DNA from 2 places in the Niveispirillum sp. BGYR6 genome. Region 1 is predicted to be linked to the other one. Evidence: predicted binding sites of a transcription regulator. Region 1 holds the regulator's gene; the other holds the start of a gene.

The links. Region 1 encodes LexA, which represses DNA repair genes until DNA is damaged. Its sites were predicted from a motif close to ATGTTCTANTTTGGTTC; they were not measured.
Region 2: recA (recombinase RecA) is a predicted target of LexA. The motif match lies at 891-907, and genes of this name have one in related genera.

Annotation. Positions count from the first base shown of each region.
Region 1 is NZ_JANLNL010000002.1:693,602-700,941, reverse strand. Features, by position in the region: gene PCJ49_RS07175 (aminodeoxychorismate/anthranilate synthase component II) at 1-93, shown strand, start outside; gene trpD (anthranilate phosphoribosyltransferase) at 106-1,143, shown strand; gene trpC (indole-3-glycerol phosphate synthase TrpC) at 1,143-1,961, shown strand; gene moaC (cyclic pyranopterin monophosphate synthase MoaC) at 1,965-2,453, shown strand; gene glp (gephyrin-like molybdotransferase Glp) at 2,645-3,844, shown strand; gene lexA (transcriptional repressor LexA) at 4,017-4,742, shown strand; gene PCJ49_RS07145 (hypothetical protein) at 4,859-5,104, shown strand; gene PCJ49_RS07140 (acylphosphatase) at 5,126-5,416, opposite strand; gene PCJ49_RS07135 (GNAT family N-acetyltransferase) at 5,584-6,144, shown strand; gene PCJ49_RS07130 (DUF465 domain-containing protein) at 6,273-6,473, shown strand; gene purE (5-(carboxyamino)imidazole ribonucleotide mutase) at 6,637-7,104, shown strand; gene PCJ49_RS07120 (5-(carboxyamino)imidazole ribonucleotide synthase) at 7,130-7,340, shown strand, end outside.
Region 2 is NZ_JANLNL010000001.1:896,193-903,532, forward strand. Features, by position in the region: gene PCJ49_RS03800 (tetratricopeptide repeat protein) at 1-518, opposite strand, end outside; gene PCJ49_RS03805 (hypothetical protein) at 518-838, opposite strand; gene recA (recombinase RecA) at 1,030-2,070, shown strand; SAM-I-IV-variant riboswitch at 2,191-2,301, shown strand; gene PCJ49_RS03815 (hypothetical protein) at 2,377-2,658, shown strand; glycine riboswitch at 2,687-2,774, shown strand; gene PCJ49_RS03820 (L-serine ammonia-lyase) at 2,893-4,272, shown strand; gene msrQ (protein-methionine-sulfoxide reductase heme-binding subunit MsrQ) at 4,276-4,899, opposite strand; gene msrP (protein-methionine-sulfoxide reductase catalytic subunit MsrP) at 4,899-5,831, opposite strand; gene PCJ49_RS03835 (alpha/beta hydrolase) at 6,078-7,121, shown strand.

The sequences.
Region 1 (7,340 bases):
AGCATCGCGTCTGAGAATGGTCACAAGATCCTGGATAATTTCCTGGATCTGGCCAACATCACGCGCGGGCCCCGCCTGCGCACCGTTGCCTGAAGGCGGGGGCCGATGACCGGCGATATGGGCGATTTCAAGGCACTGCTGGCGAAGGTCGCCACCGGTGCCAGTCTCAGCGAGGCGGAGGCCGAACATGCCTTCGCCATCATCATGTCGGGCAATGCCACGCCGTCCCAGATGGGTGGCTTCCTGATGGCGCTGCGTGTGCGCGGGGAGACGGTGGCGGAGATCACCGGGGCCGTGCGCGCCATGCGCGCCAAGGCCATCGGCATTGAAGCACCCGACGGCATTATCGATACCTGCGGCACCGGTGGCGACGGGGCCCATACCTATAATATCTCCACCGCCGTGGCCTTTGTGATTGCCGGCTGCGGCGTGCCGGTGGCCAAGCATGGCAACCGGGCCATTTCGTCGAAATCGGGGGCGGCGGATGTGCTGTCGGCGCTGGGGGTGAACCTGGATGCTGATTTCTCCCTGGTCCGCCGGGCCCTGTTTGATGCCGGCATCGGCTTTCTGCTGGCCACCCGCCACCATACCGCCATGCGCAATGTCGGGCCGACGCGGGTGGAGCTGGGCACACGCACCATCTTCAACCTGATGGGGCCGCTCTCCAACCCTGCCGGGGCGAGGCGGCAATTGCTGGGCGTGTTTGCCCGCCAGTGGATCGAACCGCTGGCCCATGTGCTGCACAATCTGGGCTCTCAGACGGCCTGGGTGGTGAATGGCAGCGACGGGCTGGATGAGATCACCACCACCGGCCCCACCCATGTGGCCGAACTGCGCCATGGCGTGGTGCGCACGTTCCAGATCACGCCAGAGGATGCGGGCCTGCCCCGCGCCACCGCCGATGATCTGCGCGGCGGCACGCCGGAGGAAAATGCCGCCTCCCTGCGCGCCGTGCTGGCCGGGGCGGAAGGGGCCTATCGTGACATTGTGTTGCTGAATGCAGCGGCGGCCCTTGTGGTGGCCGATGCCGCACCCGACCTGAAGGCGGGCGTCGCCAAGGCGGCCGACGCGATAGATAGCGGGCAGGCCACCCAGGCGCTGCAGCGTCTTGCCAGCATCACCCATATTCCGGTGACCGAATAATGAACAGCACCCCCGACGTTCTGGCCCGTATCTGTGCCGACAAGGCAGACCATGTGGCCCGTGCCAAAGCCGCCCGTCCCCTGGCGCTGGTGGAAGAGGCGGCAAAGGCCCAACCGGCCCCGCGTGGTTTCGCCGCGGCACTCTCCCGCACCGTGGCCGACGGGCGCTGGGCCCTGATCGCGGAGATCAAGAAGGCCAGCCCCTCCAAGGGCCTGATCCGGGCCGATTTTGACCCGCCGACCCTGGCGCGGGCCTACAAGGAGGCCGGCGCCACCTGCCTGTCGGTGCTGACCGATATCCCCTATTTCCAGGGCGATGACGCTTTCCTGCAGGCCGCCCGTGCTGCCGTGGACCTGCCGGCCCTGCGCAAGGATTTCATGATCGATCCCTATCAGATCGCCGAAAGCCGGGCGCTGGGGGCCGATTGCATCCTGCTGATCATGGCTTGCCTGGATGATGCGCTGGCGCGTGACCTCTACGATGCCGCCACCGGCTACGGCATGGATGTGCTGGTGGAGGTGCATGACGAGGCGGAGATGGAGCGGGCCTTGAAGCTGCCCGGCGGTCTGCTGGGGGTGAATAACCGCAACCTGAAGACCCTTTCCATCGATCTGGCCACCACCGAACGGCTGGCGGCCATGGTGCCGGCCGGCCGGCATCTGGTGGCGGAAAGCGGCATCCATAGCCCGGCTGACCTGTCGCGGCTGGCCGGCGCCGGGGCGCGGCGCTTCCTGATCGGGGAATCGTTGATGGCCAAGCCCGATGTGGCGGCCGCCACCCGCGCCCTTCTCTCCACCCCCTTCATCCCGGCAGCCTGAGCCATGTCCGGCCGCCTGACCCATTTTGATGAGGCCGGCAACGCCGCCATGGTGGATGTCTCCGCCAAGGAGGAGACGGTCCGCATCGCCAACGCGCGCGGCCATATTGCCATGCGGCCGGAAACCCTGGCGCTGATCCGCGCCGGCGGCATGGAAAAGGGCGATGTGCTGGGCGTGGCGCGGCTGGCCGGCATCATGGCGGCCAAGAAAACCGCCGATCTGATCCCGCTCTGCCACCCGCTGGCCCTGTCCAAAGTGTCGGTGGATTTCACCTTGGATGAGGCGGGATCGAAGGTAGAAATCAGCGCCACCGTGAAACTGAAAGGCCGCACGGGCGTGGAGATGGAGGCGCTGACGGCGGTGTCCGTTGCAGCGCTCACCATCTATGACATGTGCAAGGCGGTGGATAAGGGCATGGTGATCGGTGCCATCCAGCTTGCCTATAAGGAAGGCGGCAAGAGCGGGATTTATGTAGGGCCGCAGGAGGATTAGAGTTTGTAAGGGTTAGGTTGGATCAACCTACACCGTCACCCCGGCGCAGGCCGGGGTCCAGGGTCACAAGCGCGTTGCTCTACGAAACTGGACCCCGGCCTGCGCCGGGGTGACGGCAGTGAGAACCATTTCCGAATTCCAACTAAACCGGACCCACTCTAAGCCGTCGATCTGACAGATAGGGCCGCACCATGATCCCCCTTTCCGAAGCCCGCGCCCGTATCCTGGCCAATATCCAGCCGCTGCCGGCGGAACAGGTGCCCCTGACCCAGGGGCTGGGCCGGGTGCTGGCCGCCGATGTGGTGGCGCGGGTGACGCATCCGCCGACGGCCGTTTCGGCCATGGATGGCTGGGCCGTGCGCACGGCGGATATCGCCACGTTCCCGGTGACCTTGACCCGCATCGGGGAAGCGCCGGCGGGGCGGCCCTTTGCCGGTACGGTGGGGCCGGGGCAGGCAGTGCGGATTTTCACCGGCGGGGCGCTGCCCGATGGGGCCGATACGGTGGTGGTGCAGGAGGATGCGGACGATCACGGCGCCACCGTCACGTTAAGGGATGGTGGTGGGCCGGGCCGCTGGATACGCCCGGCGGGGCAGGATTTCAGCATCGGTGATGTGGGTGTGCCGGCCGGGCGGCGGTTGACCGTGCGCGATCTGGCGCTGGCGGCCTCCATGAATGTGCCCTGGCTGAAAGTGCGCCGCCGTCCCCGCGTCTCCATCCTCGCCACGGGGGATGAGGTGGTGATGCCCGGCGATACGCTGGCACCGGGACAGATTGTCAGCTCCAACTCCCTGGCGCTCTGTGCCCTGGTGCGCCAGCTGGGTGGGGAGGCGGTGGATCTGGGCATTGCCGGCGACAACCGTGACAGTCTGGCCGAACTGGCCGCCGCTGCCAGCGGCACCGACCTGCTGGTGACCATCGGCGGCGCTTCGGTCGGTGAACATGATCTTGTCCGTTCCGTGCTGGGCAGTGCGGGGCTGGAGCTGGATTTCTGGAAAATCGCCATGCGGCCCGGCAAGCCGCTGATGTTCGGCCGCATCAAGGGTGTGCCCATGCTGGGCCTGCCCGGCAACCCTGTCTCTGCCCTGGTCTGCGCCTGGCTGTTCCTGCGCCCGCTGCTACTGGCCATGCAGGGCCTGCCGACGGCGGATGAGACGCGCGAGGCTCTGATCGGCGGCAATCTCGGCACCAATGACAGCCGGGCGGATTTCATCCGCGCCAAACTTTCCCGTGATGCACAGGGGCGGGAGGTGGCGACCCCCTTCCCGAAACAGGATAGCGGCATGTTGAGCCGGCTGGCCTGGGCCGATTGTCTGATTCTGCGCGATCCCCACGCCCCGGCGGTGGCACCGGGGGACAGGGTGCGGATCATGCCGCTGGACGCTCTGTAATCACCGATCGTTTAACGCGAAATCCCGCTCCCCGCCGCATCCCGATGCCAACGTTTGCAAGAAATTGGAACCAAGACGGAACATCCGGTTGACGTTCCGGGATTGTTCTATATGATTGCGGGAGTTTGGCGGGAAACCGTTCAGGGCATCCGGAAAGCGGCGAGGGGTAACGATGCTGACGCGCAAGCAACAGGAATTGCTGATCTTCATCAATGAGAAGCTGAATGAAGGCGGCGTCTCCCCCTCGTTCGATGAAATGAAGGATGCGCTGGGGCTGAAGTCCAAATCCGGTATCCATCGTCTGATCACCGGGCTGGAGGAGCGGGGGTTCATCCGCCGCCTGCCGCATCGCGCCCGCGCGCTGGAGGTGCTGCGCCTGCCGGAACCGCCGGTCCCGCGCGCTGCCAAGGCCGCCGCCGCCCCGGTGGCGGCAGAGTCCAAGTTCAAGCCCAATGTCATCCGGGGGGATTTCCGCGGCGCGCTGCCCGGCCGCTCGGCCAATGGCAATGATGCGGAGGCGGTGTCGCTGCCGCTTTATGGCCGGATCGCCGCCGGCTTGCCGATTGAGGCGATGCGCGACAGTTCCGCCAGCATTGAGGTGCCGGCCACCCTGCTGGCCACCGGCGACCATTATGCGCTGGAAGTGGCCGGCGACAGTATGGTGGAGGCCGGGATTCTGGATGGGGATACGGTGATCATCCAGCGCTGCGACATGGCAGAGAATGGCACCATCGTGGTGGCCCTGGTGGATGAACAGGAAGTGACGCTGAAGCGGCTGCGCCGTAAGGGTAACTCCATTGCGCTGGAACCGGCCAACCCCTCCTATGAAACCCGCGTTTTTGGCGCAGATCGGGTGAATGTGCAGGGTCGGCTGGTCGGTTTGATCCGCCGTTATTGATGATCGGGCGGGGGTGACGGGGCTTTCTGCCGCAATCCCGTCACCATGCGGCCGTGCTTTGGCCGGGGGATCGGTTCAGGGTCAGCCTGAATTTTTCCCTTTGTCAGAAGCGTGTGATGATGCACCGCCCACTTTCCCGCTCCCTTCTCGCCCTGCGGCCTGGGCCGTTTTTGCTGGTGACGGCTCTGCTGGGGCTTGGTGCCTGCACCAGCCCCTGTGACCGGATCAACAGTCAGATGCGGCAGTTGAATGCCGATACGATCCGTGATCCCAACATCGCCGTGGATGGGCGCTATCTGGCGCAGTTCCAGGAATTGGCGGCGCAATCGGTGGAACATGGCTGTCTGGCCGGCGATCAATAAGCGCTGTCAGGTATCGCTCGCTCAGGCGTCAGACCGTTGGTCAAAGCCGATCAGGCCAGGATCGTCGGCCTCCGTCACCTGAACATTGATCACCTTGGCCGAGGGCGGGCCTTGCCAGCAGGCATCCAGCATGGCGTCGATGTCCGATCCCTGGCCGGCCAGCACGGCCTCCACGCTGCCATCGGTCCGGTTGCGCACCCAGCCATCCAACTGGCGCAACCGCGCCTGTTCCACGGTCCAGCCGCGATACCACACACCTTGCACCTTGCCCGTGATGCGCAGATGCACGGCCCTGCGTTCCTCGATCGTCATCTTGGTTTCTCTCGTCTCGCTTTGTTGCGCCAATCCAGCCGCACCCGGCCGCACTTGTCAATGCGCAGTGTCCGCGAAGAGGTGTCGCTCCCTGCTGGCGGGGCTGGTCAGATGGGCGAATCTGGGGCAGCATATGGTTCTGGTCTGGCTTGCCCGGAGGTCCGCCCATGGCCACAACGCCGCTGATCCGTCCCGCCCAGCCAGCCGATGCCGCTGGCATCGCGGCTGTGCATGTCGATAGCTGGCGGTCGACCTATGCCGGCATGTTGCCGGACGATTATCTGATCAGCCTGTCTGTCGATACCCATTCCCGCCGCTGGCGGGCGCTGCTCTCCTCCGGCGTGCGGGCGCGGCGCACCTATGTGGTGCAGGGGGAGGGGCAGGCGATTGTCGGTTTTGCCTCCTGCGGGCCGCAGCGCACCAGCCTTGCCGGCTATGGCGGGGAATTCTATGCCGTCTATCTGGCCGATCATGTGCATGGGCGCGGCTGGGGGCGGCGCCTGCTGGGGGCGATGGCGCAGGATCTGCTGGGGGCCGGGTTGCACACGGCCGTGGTCTGGGTGCTGCGCGACAATCCCAGTCGGTTCTTTTATGAACGGATGGGCGGGGTGCTGCTGGCCGAACAGCCGATCAGCTTTGCCGGCCAGCGCCTGTCAGAGGTGGCCTATGGCTGGACCGATCTGCTGCCTTTGGCCCGCATGGCGGCCGATCCGCATGTCGGTTCCTGACCCTGTCCGGCCGCCGCTCTGGTCAAGGCTCCCGTTTTGAAATTGCGTTCACCACCCGCACGGCGTTTTGTGATATGCAGTCGCCCGGGCGCTGGATCGCCTGAGATTGACGTGCGACGCGGAACCCGATGAACGAGCAACATGCGCTGAAGGAGAAGCTGGCGACGCTCCGTATGGAGCATCGTGACCTGGACGATATCATCCAGCGTCTGGCCGGTCAGGCTCCCCTGGATCAGTTGCAGATTCAGCGGCTGAAGAAGCGCAAGCTTTTGCTGAAGGATTTGATCGCCCGGCTGGAAAGCCAGCTGGTGCCGGATATCATCGCCTGATTTACCCGCTTTTCTGCCGGGCGGCGTTGCATGTCCGGCGGTTGTTTCGGGCCCGCTGCTGCCTATAATCCGCCGCTTCCAAGACCCGATCGGTGATTAGGGAGCCGGTACCTTGTCCAGCAACATCTCTTCCACCGATGCCAAGGTGCCTGTTGGCATCATCATGGGCAGCCAGTCTGACTGGGCCACGATGAAACATGCCGCCAATGTGCTGGCTGATCTTGGCGTGCCGTTTGAGGCGCGCATCATTTCCGCCCACCGCACGCCGCAGCGGCTTTATGATTATGCCACCGGCGCCAAGGGGCGCGGGGTGCAGGTGATCATCGCCGGTGCCGGCGGTGCCGCCCATCTGCCGGGCATGGCCGCATCCATGACCACGCTGCCGGTGCTGGGTGTGCCGGTGGAAAGTCACGCGCTGAAGGGGCAGGACAGCCTGCTGTCCATCGTGCAGATGCCCGGCGGCGTGCCGGTGGGCACGCTGGCCATCGGCAAGGCCGGGGCCATCAATGCCGGCCTGATGGCCGCATCCATCCTGGCCTTGTCCGACCCGGATCTGGATGCACGGCTGACGGCGTGGCGTGCGCGCCAGACCGATAGCGTTGCCGACATTCCGGTCGACGATCCCGTTTGATCCCGGCTTTCCTGAGGGCCCTCATATGACGATGATTCCCCCCGGCTCCGTCATCGGTATGCTCGGTGCCGGCCAGTTGGGCCGCATGACCGCGCTGGCCGCCGCCCGCTTGGGCTATAAGGTGCATGTCTTCGCGCCGGAGGGCATGGACAGTTCCTGCGGTCAGGTGGTGGCCAGCCACACCCAGGCCGGCTGGCATGACCGCCGCGCCCTGTCGCGCTTTGCTGATGACGTCG
Region 2 (7,340 bases), on a different contig from region 1:
CGGGCGGCCACTGACCAGCGGTGATGATAGGCGGCAAACCCCTCCCCCCAGCGGCCCAGCCGCAACAGGCAGAGCGCACGCCCCAGGGCCGAGGCTTTATCATCCGGTGCCAGGGCCAGGGCGCGTTCAAACGCGGCCAGAGCGGCTTCGGCGTCACCCGTCACCCGGTGGAACAGGCCCAGATCGCGCCAGACATAGGCCGTGTCGGGGGCCATCTCCGCCGCCTTGGCCAGCAGCGTGCCCGCCTCCGCCTCCCGCCCATCATGCAGCAACAGGTTGGCCAGGGCACAGCGGGCGGGAACCAGGGCTGGGGATGCGGCCAGGGCACGGCGCAACAGGCTTTCCGCCCGCCCTTTGTCGCCGGCCCGCCGTGCCGCATCCCCCAGGGTCAGCAGGGCAATGGCATGGTCGGGCGCGAGGGTCAGCACCTGTTCCCACAGGGCAAACGCGCCCGGCCCGTCGCCCCGCGACTCTGCTTGACCGGCGGCGGCGACCAAATCCTTCACACTCACGGCCATCAGAACCGTTCCATCAGCGTGGGCTGGCCCTGCACGGTGGAGGATACGGCCTCCGGCATCCGCGTCAGTTGATCGCTGCGCGGAATCGGCGGCGGATCGGGATCGTAAATCTGCTTCAGGCGGCGATATTCCTGATCGTGATATTCCTGCTGTTCCTGAAAGCCGGGTTCCCCATTGCGTCGCCCGGTGACGATCACCTCATCCGCCACGGGGGGCGACGCCTCCTTTTCCGGCGCAGCTGATGGCTCCGCCCCCGCGGCGGCAACAGCGGTCAGCAGCGTAAAGGCGGACAATGCCAGGGGGCGACAGGGCAATATCATGGGGCCGATCCTAACGCCTTTCGGGTTGCCGCGACAGGGGGCGCATGAACGCGAACGGAATAAGAACATTTCCACTTGGCAGCCAAGAACAAACCGCGTACAACAGGTTCAGTTGAACGCAGACACCTATCCGTGCGAGAAGGAAGGGGACAATTATGTCGGCAGCTCCACTTCGTCTGGTTGAAACACCCATGGACAAGCAAAAAGCTCTGGACGCAGCACTCGGCCAGATCGAACGCGCCTTTGGCAAGGGCTCCATCATGAAGCTCGGTGCCAAGGAGGCGATTTCCGAAATGGAAGTCGTGTCCACCGGTTCGCTGGGTTTGGATATCGCCCTGGGTATCGGCGGTCTCCCACGTGGCCGCATCGTTGAAATTTATGGGCCGGAAAGCTCGGGCAAGACCACGCTGGCCTTGCACGCCATCGCCCAGGCACAGAAGAATGGCGGCGTCTGCGCCTTTGTGGATGCTGAACATGCGCTCGACCCCTCCTATGCCCGCAAGCTGGGCGTGGATGTGGATGAGCTGCTGATCTCCCAGCCCGATGCCGGCGAACAGGCGCTGGAAATCGCCGACACGCTGGTGCGCTCCGGTGCTATCGACGTGCTGGTGGTGGATTCGGTGGCGGCCCTGGTGCCGCGCGCCGAATTGGAAGGCGAAATGGGCGACAGCCATGTCGGCCTGCACGCCCGCCTGATGAGCCAGGCGCTGCGCAAGCTGACCAGCTCCATCTCCAAGTCGCGCTGTCTGGTGATCTTCATCAACCAGATCCGCCTGAAGATCGGCGTCATGTTCGGCAATCCGGAAACGACGACCGGCGGTAATGCGCTGAAATTCTATGCCTCTGTCCGCCTGGATATCCGCCGCATCGGCGCCATCAAGGATCGGGAAACCGTCACCGGCAACCAGACCCGCGTGAAGGTGGTGAAGAACAAGATGGCCCCGCCCTTCCGGGTCGTCGAATTCGACATCATGTATGGCGAAGGCGTGTCCAAGGTGGGTGAACTGCTGGATCTGGGCATCCAGGCCGGCGTGGTGGACAAATCCGGTTCCTGGTTCTCCTATGACGGGCAGCGCATTGGGCAGGGGCGTGAAAACGCCAAGACCTTCCTGCGCAGCAACCCGGCCGTGGCCGACAGCATCGAACAGAAAATCCGCGCCAATGCCGGCATCGTGGCGGGCGCCATGATGGGCACGCCGGAGAGCGATGGGGATGCGTCCAGCCCCGAATGATCCTTTCTCCCTCGCACGGGGATCGTTCTGCAGCCCCGCCCGGTCTTTCGCCGGGCGGGGTTTTTTCATACCCTTGCGCGGCCGGCCCAACTGGGATAAAAGCGGCACCAGGAAGATTTCTTCCAGCATCCAGAGCCGGACTTGGGTCCGGCGCCAACCTGCCGACCCGGGCAAGGTGGCGGCCTCTGACGGGGCGATGCGGCCGGTTTACTGGCAACGAAGCGGGCGGCGATTCCCTCTCCACCCTTTGGCCTGGTCCCGTCACGCCTGCCTCCTGTGGCCCTGTTGGTGCCTTTTGTGGAGTGCATGATGTTTGTGACCGCACCCTTGGCCCCCGCCCCCTTTCATCCGGGTGATGAATGGCTGCGTGACCTGATTGCCGCCCCGGGCGATCAGGTGCAGCCGGTCGGCCCCACCGAGGGCGACCGCGCCCTGTTCGTGGTGCTGCATCGCAGCCGCGGGCTGTGGACGCATATTTACCGGGTGCAACGCCAGCCGGGGCGCAGCGGCGGGCTGGTCGCCCTGTTGCGGGTGCTGGAAGGGGATCAGGTGGAACAGGCGGTTTGCTGGGCGAACGGCATGGCTTGACAGCAGCCCTGCAACAATGGAATGGATGCTACCCGACGAGGGAGAGACTGGCCCTGCGCCAGCGCCGAAGGAGCAACCGCCCCGGAAACTCTCAGGCAAAAGGACCCGTCGGACATAATATCTGGAAAGTGGCGCTTCGCGCGCCCGCCGAAGGGATAGCGATCTCAGGCAAACAGACAGAGCGGGCACAACCGGGCGGCAGAAAAAGCCGCCACGCAAGGAGTGTCCGCCATCGTGACCATTGCCGCCGCCCCGCTGTTCCCTTCCCTTTCGGTGACCGATCTGTTCACCATCGGCATCGGCCCGTCCAGTTCCCACACGGTGGGGCCCATGCGGGCGGGGGCGGTCTTTGCCGCCATGGCCACCGCCCATGGCCAGCCGCATATGGTCACCTGCGATCTTTATGGTTCGCTGGCGCTGACCGGCAAGGGCCATGCCACCGACCATGCCGTGCTGCTGGGCCTGTCCGGCTGGCTGCCGGACCGCATCGATCCCAATGCCGTGCCGGACCTGATCGCCGCCATCGCGCGTGACCAGTCACTGCCGCTGGGCGGTGGTACGGCGATCCATTTTGTGGAAGCGGACCATCTGCGCTTCCGCATGGGGGAATTCCTGCCCTTCCATGCCAATGCCATGCGCTTTACCGCGCATTATGTCGATGGGCGGCAGTTGGAGCAGGTTTTCTATTCCGTGGGCGGCGGGGCCATCCGCATGGAAGGGGCCGATGCCGGCGACCGGCCCAATGTCACCCTGCCCCACCCGTTCAGTTCCGGTGCCGAGCTGCTGACCATCGGGGAACAGCAGGGCCTGTCCATCGCCGATATTGTCTGGGCCAATGAGGAGGCGTTCCGTAGCCGGGCCGAGACGGTGGAGTTTGTCGACAAGGTGCGCCAGGCCATGCTGGATTGCATCGAGCGCGGCTGCCGGCAGGATGGCATCCTGCCGGGCGGGCTGAAGGTGCGCCGCCGCGCCCGTTCCCTGCATCAGACCCTGATGGCCAGTATGCCCCGCATCGAGCCGTCCCACGTGTTCGAATGGGTCAGCCTCTATGCGCTGAGCGTGAATGAGGAGAATGCCGCCGGCGGCCGGGTGGTGACAGCCCCCACCAATGGGGCGGCCGGCATCCTGCCCGCCGTACTGAAATATTATGAGACCTTTGTCTCCGGCGCCAACCGCGCCGGATCGCGCACCTTGCTGATGACGGCGGCGGCCATCGGTTTTCTGTACAAGATTCGCGCTTCCATCTCGGCGGCCGAAATGGGCTGCCAGGGGGAAGTCGGGGTGGCCTGTTCCATGGCCGCCGCCGGGCTGACCGCAGCCTTGGGCGGCAATAACCAGCAGATCGAAAATGCCGCCGAGATCGGCATGGAACATAATCTGGGCCTGACCTGCGACCCGATCGGCGGGCTGGTGCAGGTGCCCTGCATCGAACGCAACACCATGGGCGCGGTGAAGGCGATCAATGCCGCCTATCTGGCCCTGCGCGGCGATGGCAGCCACGTCGTCTCCCTGGACGCGGTGATTGAAACCATGCGCCAGACCGGCGTGGAGATGAGTTCCAAATATAAGGAAACCAGCCTGGGTGGGCTGGCCGTCAATGTGGTGGGCTGTTGATTTTTAAAGTCTCCCCGTGGCGGGTCGCTCACGCCCGCCACGGGGCAGCAGACGCCAGCCCAGCAGGGCCACCACGATGGTGGCATAGATGATGGGCTCCAGCGGCCAGGATTTCACCAGCAGCAGGAAATGGGCGGCCCCGGCCAGCGCTGCCGGATAGACCAGCCGATGCAGCCGGCGCCAGCGCACGCCGCCCAGCCGGCGGATCATGGCATTGTTGGAGGTCACCGCCAGCGGCAGCAGCAGCACAAAGCCCAGCATCCCGATGGTGATATAAGGCCGTTTCAGGATATCGGCGCCGATGGCCGCCCAATCCAGCCCCTGATCCAGCAGGATATATGTGATCAGGTGGGCCAGCACATAGAAGAAGGCCAGCAACCCCACCGCCCGGCGATAGCGCAGCCAGTTGATGCCCAGCGACTGGCGCAGCGGCGTGATGGCCAGCCCCAGAATGATCAGCCGCAGCGCCCATTCCCCCAGGCCGCGTTCCAGCGCCTTGGCCGGATCGGCCCCCAGATTATCCGTCAGCGCCTGGACAAACAGCCAGACACCCGGCACCAGCCCCAGCAGATAGAGCGGCCAGGAGGGGAAGGCAGGCTGGCGCAGCCAGCGCGGCAGGGCAGCCATCAATAGAATTTCCGCAAATCCATGCCGGTATAAAGCCCGGCCACCTGATCGGCATAGCCATTAAAGGGCAGGGTCGGCCGGCGCTTGGCGAACAGCCCGCCTTCCCCGATCCGCCGCTCGGTCGCCTGGCTCCAGCGCGGATGATCGACCTCCGGATTGACGTTGGAATAGAAGCCATATTCCTGCGGCGCCTGCATGTTCCAGCTGGTCTGCGGTTGCTTGTCCGTCAGGGTGATGCGGACGATGGATTTGATGCCCTTGAAACCATATTTCCACGGCACCACCAGACGCAGCGGCGCCCCATTCTGGTTGGGCAGCGTCTCCCCATACAGCCCCACGGCCAGCAGGGTCAGCGGGTGCAGCGCCTCATCCAGGCGCAGGCCCTCCCGATAGGGCCAGTCCAGCACCTTCAGGAAACCGCCCACCCCCGTCATCTCATTGGGGCGCAGGGCCGTTTCAAAGGCCACATATTTGGCGCTGCCCAGCGGCTCCACCCGCGCCAGCAGATCGGCCAGGGGGAAGCCGATCCAGGGGATCACCATCGACCAGCCTTCCACGCAGCGCATCCGGTAGATGCGCTCCTCCAGCTTGGCCGGCTTGATGATATCTTCCAGGGCAAAGTTGGTGGGTTTGGCCACCATGCCATCCACCTGCACATTCCAAGGGCTGGTGGTCAGCCGATGCGCATTGCGCGCCGGCTCCGACTTATCAACGCCGAACTCGTAATAATTATTATAGCTGGTGATGTCCTTCAGGGGCGTAGGAGGCTCGTCCGTGGAAAGGCTGCTTTTGGCCGCCGTCAGCGGGGCGGCGGCGGCACTGCCGGCCAGCAGCAGCCCACCAGCCCCGGCCAGCAGATGACGGCGGCTGAGATAGAGCGCCTGGGGCGTCACATCGCGTTCGCCCAGATCGGGGGCATGGCGCAGCAGCATCGGCTTTTCCTCACATCATTCGGGCGGGGAACCCATGGGCAGAAGATAAGCGCGCGCCGCCGCCACGGCTAGCCCCGAGGCCGAGGCTGCGACAGGAATACATATCTACATATAAAATGTGTTTATATTGATATTTCACAAACAAAAACATAATTCCCATTGACTCAATAGGAAATAACCGACACCATCCCCCTCAGAAAGCGTCGTTCCCCTGGCGACCTTCCTCTTTCTGGCGGAGGAAAACCGATGTCCACCAATGTGCTGCCGCTCTCCAAACCCGTTCCGGCCGACAGTTCCCTGCGTCTGGTGCCGGATGTGCCGGATTTCGTGGTCGGCCCCGGCCTGTCGCCAGAGGTGGCGGATGTGGTGACCTTGATCGGGGGCAGCGCCACGGCTGGGCGCAATCTGGCGGAAACCCGCCGAATCTTCACCCAGGTACGCCGGGCGCTGGGGCCGACGGTGCCGGACATCGCCTCCATCCGGGAGGAGGTGATCAATACCCCGGCCGGCAAGCTGAACCTGCGGCTCTACCGGCCGTCCTTCGGATTCCGGCCGCTGCCGGCGCTGCTATTCTTCCATGGCGGCGGCTGGACGGTGGGCGATCTGGACAGCCATGATACGCTGTGCCGCCAGCTGGCCATCGCCACCGGCCATGTCATCGTCGCCGTGGATTACCGGCTGGCCCCGGAAAACCCCTGGCCCGCCCCCATTGAGGATGGCTGGGAGGCGCTGCGCTGGCTGTCCAACTATGCCCCGCTGCTGGCCATCGATCCGCTGGCCATCGGCGTGGCGGGGGACAGTGCCGGCGGCAATATCGCTGCCGTGCTGGCCCTGAAGGCGCGGGATGAAGGCGGACCGGCCTTGAAGGGTCAGGTGCTGATCTATCCCTGCACCGACCTGTCGGCCAGCCTGCCTTCCCATTTCGCCCATGCCGATGGCTATCTGCTGACGCGCAAGCAATATCTGGCCTATGTCGCCAATTATCTGGCGGGCCAGGATGTTGAACAGGATTGGCGTGTGTCACCCCTGCGGGCAGCCCGGTTCGACGGGTTGCCGCCGACCGTGATCATCACCGCCGGATTCGATCCGCTGCTGGATGAAGGCCGCGCCTATGCCGGGCGGCTGGCCGCCGCCGGGGTACCGGTGATCCATCGCAGTTACGCCGACATGGTGCATGGCTTCATCACCATGGGTGGCCGCTTGCCGGCCGCCAATCGTGCCATCGCCGATATCGGCCGGGCCCTGGCCTCGCACGATATCTACGCCTTCAGCGATGGGGGTGGCATTTAACACCCAGCCCCTGTGATCCGTAGCAATCATCGGGGCATTCTTTACATTTTACCCTTCCCTCCCTGACCCGTCCCCACTTGCACCCCTGGCGCCTGTCGCCAGGGGTTCTTTTTGTTGCGCTGCATATATTCTTTGGTTGCGACACAGCATAAATTCAACTGAAAAATATCTCCATTCGATCCATCGTTTTGACTGGCGGGCCGCGACAATTTGCGCCAC